Regions from separate parts of the Shewanella avicenniae genome, predicted to be linked through region 1. Evidence: predicted binding sites of a transcription regulator. Region 1 holds the regulator's gene; the other holds the start of a gene.
What was found. The regulator FliA, encoded in region 1, starts transcription of late flagellar genes. The targets are predictions, from matches to a motif close to CTAAAGNTNNNNNNNNNNNNGCCGATA.
Positions count from the first base shown of each region.

Region 2: a site for FliA is predicted at 1,104-1,130, ahead of JYB87_RS02390 (DUF3530 family protein). Genes of this name have one in related genera too.

Region 1 covers NZ_CP071503.1:2,986,100-2,989,281, forward strand. The annotation lists gene JYB87_RS13235 (protein phosphatase CheZ) at 1-615, opposite strand, end outside; gene cheY (chemotaxis response regulator CheY) at 629-1,012, opposite strand; gene JYB87_RS13245 (RNA polymerase sigma factor FliA) at 1,058-1,777, opposite strand; gene JYB87_RS13250 (MinD/ParA family protein) at 1,770-2,651, opposite strand; gene flhF (flagellar biosynthesis protein FlhF) at 2,656-3,182, opposite strand, start outside.
Region 2 covers NZ_CP071503.1:546,103-549,284, reverse strand. The annotation lists gene rapA (RNA polymerase-associated protein RapA) at 1-1,053, shown strand, start outside; gene JYB87_RS02390 (DUF3530 family protein) at 1,220-2,020, shown strand; gene JYB87_RS02385 (response regulator) at 2,190-3,182, shown strand, end outside.

The sequences.
Region 1 (3,182 bases):
CTGCTCTTCGGTTTGCGCCCCAAAAACAGTGAGTAATGACACTAGGCTGGTTTCAACTTCACGCACGAGATCAATCACGCGACGGATCATCTGCCCAGTTAAATCCTGAAAATCCTGCGCCATCATAATTTCATTCAAAAGTTGGCGTAATCTATTCGCATCGGCATCACACTGGCCAAGAAAATGCTGTACGTCATGGCACAGACCTTTAAATTCGGCGAGCGAAATATCACGCCGCATAAGACGTTCCCAATTGGGTTTAACTGCAGAAAGGTTGCTGGTTAACGCATCAGAAAGCGGTAAACATTCTTCAACCGCATCCATGGTTTTGTTTGCTGCTTGTTCGGTCATATCGATGACATACGTTAGCCGTTCTTTGGCATCTGGTATGTCGTTATTCGCTAATTCGATTAAGCGACTGTCGACCTGAAAATCAACCAAGGCGTTATGTAACTGCCGAGTGAGTTTTCCTACTTCATCAAAGAGTTCTTTTTGAATAGGCTGCGCTAAATCGCGTACGATTTCATCAGCTTGAGCCTGTTCACCAGCTTGCAACAGGGCAACGAGTTCCTGAGCCTGCTCAAGGGTAATCAGTTTGGACGTTTCAGCATTCATTGCATCACCCCAATTAACCGAGACGTTCAAAAATCTTATCGAGCTTCTCTTTTAGGGTTGCAGCAGTAAATGGTTTAACAACGTAACCATTAACCCCAGCTTGTGCGGCTGCAATAATTTGCTCACGCTTAGCTTCGGCGGTCACCATCAACACAGGGATGTGCTTCAAATTTTCATCAGCACGAATGGCTTTTAATAGATCAATACCTTGCATGCCGGGCATGTTCCAGTCTGTCACTACAAAGTCAAAATCGCCTTTTTGCAGCATTGGCAACGCTGTTGAACCATCATCGGCCTCTTGAGTATTGTTAAACCCAAGATCCCGCAGCAAATTCTTGATGATGCGCCTCATCGTTGAAAAGTCGTCAACAATGAGAATCTTCATATTCTTGTCCAAGGTTTCCTCCGCTGAGCTGAAATTATCTACGGCTCACTATTAATTCTATATCTGAGTCCAATGTTTGAGCTTGGCTTTTAGTCTAAGCATTGCCTGACTATGAATTTGGCTGACTCTTGATTCACTAACATCCAAAACGGCGCCGATCTCTTTTAAGTTAAGCGCCTCGTCATAGTAAAGCGACAATACCAAGGCTTCTCTTTCCGGTATTTGTTTGATTGCTTCGGTCAGCGCTGATTGAAATTGACTCGATGCCAAGCTATCAAAGGTGTCGTTCTCGACCATATCTTCCGATATAAGTATATCGGTAGATACGCCAAGATCCTCAATTCCTATTATTTTACCAGCAGATACGTCTGAAAGTATGTGATGATATTCATCCAACGATATATTCAAACGCGCTGCAATTTCAGTATCTCGCGCATCTCGACCGAATTCCTGCTCTAGCTCATCAATCACTTGAGCAATCATACGTTGATTACGATGAACAGAACGCGGCACCCAATCACCACGACGAATTTCGTCAATCATCGCGCCACGGATGCGGATACCAGCAAAGGTTTCAAATTTTGCACCTTTGCCACCATCGTATTTGGCGGCAGCTTCCAACAAACCGATCATTCCGGCTTGAATTAAATCATCTACCTGAACTGAGGCGGGTAACCGCGCCAACATATGGTGTGCGATGCGTTTAACAAGTGGCGCATACTGTTCAACGATAAGGGTTTTATCGTTTGCTCCAGCATACGCTGCCACTTTATTCACTCGCACCTTCCTCTTGGTATTCAGGCTTCTTAACCAGTCGTTCAACAAAGAACTCTAAATGACCACCCGGTTGTTGTGGGATAGGCCAACTGATCACTTTGTTCGCCAATCCATGATAGGCGATACTGGCAGGCGACTTAGGAAACGCTTCTACAATCAATTTTTGCTTACGTACTGATTTTCGCAAGTTTTCATCGAAAGGAATTGTTGCTACTAATTCTAGCGCGACATCTAAAAATCGGTCGGTTACTTTACTGAGCTTAGCAAATAATTCCATGCCTTCACGTAAACTGCGGACCATATTAGCCACAATTTTGAAGCGGAACACACCATGCTCACGACTGAGAATTTTGATAAGCGCGTAGGCGTCGGTAATCGAGGTAGGTTCATCACAGACAACCACCAATACATCTTGTGAGGCACGAGAAAAACTCAGCACCATGTCAGAGATACCGGCGGCGGTGTCCACGATGAGGATATCAAATTGGGTTTTCATTTCGCTGAAGGCGCGAATCAACCCAGCATGTTGTGCTGGACTGAGTTCTACCATTGCTTGCGTACCTGAAGTTGCGGGGATAATCCCGATGCCTTTAGGCCCACGCAGAATGATGTCGTCTAACTCAGCTTCGCCTGACAACACGTGTGACAAGTTACGCTCCGCACGTAAGCCCAGCATGACGTCAACGTTGGCCAACCCGAGGTCAGCGTCCAGTACGACTACACGCTTCCCTTTCTCTGCTAATGCAACAGCGGTATTGATGGAGACGCTCGTTTTACCAACCCCGCCTTTGCCACCAGTAACGGCTATCACTTTCACTTTGTCGTTATATTCCTGATTCATTTTTCGTAAACCGCTCGCTTGGTCCCGGGTCATAACTCTACTCAAATGCATAGGTCATCTCTGGTGACCTGGCTCTAGGGTGAAATACTTGTGTCTCTGACTTATTCAACAAGGCTAAGGCTTGTTTCGCTAATGCCAGCGTATCAGCTACCTGCATATCTTCTGGCACGCGTTGTCCATCAGTGATGTAACTCAATGATAAACCACTTTGAATCAATACACTCAATGCGGCACCTAAAGAAACTGACTCATCGAGTTTAGTCAAAATTGCGCCTGCTAACGGGATCCGTTGAAAATGCGCCACCGCTTCTTCTAATACGCGACGTTGGCCAGTTGCCGACAGCACCAAATAACTTCTGATAGGCAAGCGACTGTTGGCTGCCAAGTTATCCAATTGTTCGCACAATCGCATATCTCGTTGTCCCATTCCAGCGGTATCGATCAAGACTAATTTGCGATTGCGGAATTGATAGACAATTTGCTCCAACTCTTTAAGATCATTAGCTTGTTTTACTGGACATCCCATTATCTTGCCATAAGTTGCCAATTGCTCAAAGGCTCCAA
Region 2 (3,182 bases), 1.8 Mb from region 1:
CAAACTACCCTACTGCGTTGGTATCACGAAGGTTTAAATGCGTTTGAACTCACATGCCCAGGTGGCCATGAGTTGTATAAAACTCACGCCGAGCAGTTGATGCAATTGCTGATTAACGAGGATGAAGACGCGCTGGCAACACTGCTGAATCAAACCCATAGTCAGTACAAAGCGCTCAAACAAGCGATGGAGCAAGGCCGCGATAAGCTGTTGGAATTGAACTCTCATGGTGGCCGTAAGGCACAAGCCTTAGCCGAAAAACTGGCCGAGATGGACGACAATACCGACACTATCGGTAGCATCATCCGTTTGTGGGATATTCTGGGGATCGATCAAGAAGATCGCGGCGAAAACGCCGTGGTGCTAACACCGACCGAACATATGATGTTCCCAACCTACCCAGGCTTGCCAGAAGATGGTGTCACAGTGACTTTCGACCGTGATAAAGCGCTGTCGCGTGATGATATTGCCCTGATTACGCTGGAGCATCCGCTGGTACAAACCGGTATCGATTTGATCACCGGCTCTGAAACCGGCAGCACTGCGGTGGCCTTGTTGAAGAACAAAGCGCTGCCAGCGGGCACTCTGTTCCTTGAGATGATTTACATGGCCGACGCCTCGGCGCCGAAATCATCGCAGCTGTTCCGTTATCTGCCAGCAACGCCTATCCGCGTATTACTGGATAAAGACGGCAACAATCTGGGCACCAAGGTTAACTATGATCAGTGGAACCAACAGCTGAGCCCAGTGAATCGCCATATTGGCAGCAAACTAGTTAACGCCTCGCAAACCCTGCTGCATCCATTGCTGGACAAAGGCACCCAGCATGCGCAAATCGCGATGGAACAGATTGTGGCGCAAGCCCGCAGCGAAATGGAAAACAGCTTGAACAGCGAGCTAAATCGCCTTGAAGCATTGCAAGCAGTTAACCCGAATATTCGTGATGAAGAGTTGGACTATCTGCGCCAACTGCAAAGCGATTTAACCGGTTATCTGGATAATTGCCAGCTGCGACTCGATGCGATTCGTTTAGTGCTGGTCAGCCACGTATAAACGCACTTCAGCATCACTCTCACAGAGCCCGCAATGCGGGCTTTGTTTTATTCAACATCCTGTAAATCTTGCCGATAGTTCCTATAATGGAGAAAATTTACCGCCAATTTGCTTAACTTTTGCAGTGCTGAGGGTGAACCTAGTGATGAAATGGTGCTGGCTTTGCTTGACGATATTCGCTCTTCCCTCGTTGGCGCACGCCGATGAGTTGGGCGCGCCGCAGCGTAACACCATTGACGTGCAGGGCCAGAAAATTGAAGTGCTCAGCCACGCTTGGGCGAGCAGGAAAAAACTGGGGTCGGCCTTGCTGCTGCCCTCGCTCGGTCAAGCTGCAGATGCACCTGGCTTGATGGCCTATCTGCGCGAACAACTGCCGTTGCATGGCTTAGCAACGTTCAGTGTGGCAGCACCAGACCGCCCTGCATCACCTAACTTCACCACCAAGGCCGAAGATGTGAGTCGCGCCGGCGATGGCACAGTGGCAGAACAAGGCACAACGCCTACGCAATCTCGCACCAAGGATCAATGGCAAGAACTGCGCACACAGCAACGGCAGTTGATTGTCGATACGGTCAAACAGGTGGTGCCATTAATGCAAAGCTATCCAGGCGGCTGGGTATTAATCACCGAGAATCAAACCGCCTCGTTGGTGATGGATATGATTGCCCAGCAGCAGTTATCCGCGCCTAATTTACTCGTCGTGGTCAACCCCTACTCTGCCGATCCGCAGCATAATAGCGAGCTTGTGCAGCAATACTCACGCTTTGGCATGGCACTACTGGATTTACAAAGTCCCGATGGTGCACCGGCATCTCAGGCAACCCAAGCACAACGCCAACTCAAAATTGCGGCACTATCCGCCAAGCAAGCACGGCAACAATTGCTGCCGCTCAATCTCAATCAATCAACTGCTTACGCAGAATGCCTGAATATTATCAAAGGTATGACGAACACTGCGCTACACTAATTAAAGTAAATAAAACTGCAGCCCATTGTTATTTGGGATCTATTGCTTTTGTTTATCTGAATTTTTGAAGCTGTGGCAACGCAATCCCCGAATTATTCTTATACTTTACTCTTTGAAGGCTAAGCTCACTGACCCACTTAAAGTGTCACAATATGGAGAGCCGCAGTTTATGACCATTCCGGTGCTGATATGCGATGACTCAGCGTTAGCGCGCAAACAGATGGCGCGCACCCTCCCCAAAGAATGGGATGTGGAAGTGACATACGCCACCAATGGCGCAGAAGGTATTGAAGCAATTAAGGCTGGGAAAGGCGAAATCGTGTTTCTCGACTTAAACATGCCAGTCATGGATGGCTATGAAGTGCTGCGCACCGTACAGCAACAAGATCTGCCTGCAATGATTATCGTGGTATCTGGCGATATCCAGATCCAAGCGCATGAACGGGTCAAAGCCCTAGGCGCTTTAGATTTTATTCAAAAGCCAGTGAATGCCGGTGCCATCACCAATATTTTGGAAGAGTACGGCATCCTCACCTTGGCACTTAAAGATGAAGCGCAACAAGCTGAAAATCCGATGTTGAAAGTGGATTTGCGCGATGCCTGCCAAGAAGTGGCCAACGTCGCCATGGGCCGCGCTGCCGATCTACTAGCAAAGTTGCTTGATGTGTTTGTGCTACTCCCGATTCCCAACGTCAATGTGTTGGAAGTCAGCGAACTCACTATGGCACTAAAAGCTACTGAATCAGAGAAGAAAATCTCCGCGCTCTGCCAAGGGTTTATTGGTGCGGGGATCGCGGGTGAAGCGTTATTGCTCTTCCATGACAGCAGCTTTCAAGATATGGCTAAGCTGATGAACATGAGCAACCCCGACAATGCGAGCACCGAGATTGAAGTGATGATGGATACCGGCAACGTGCTGATCGGCGCGTTTCTTAACGGTATTTCAGCGCAGTTAGATATGCACTTTAGCCAATCACATCCGGTGGTGCTAGGACGGCACTGCACCGTTAACGATCTGATCCACGATAACGCTGGCCGCTGGCAACGCACCTTAGCGATGGAAATCAACTACAAGATTGAAGGCCACGACGTTGAATGTGATTTGCTATTACTGTTTACCGAAGACTCCATGCCGACACTGGAGTTCAAGCTAGGCTATTTG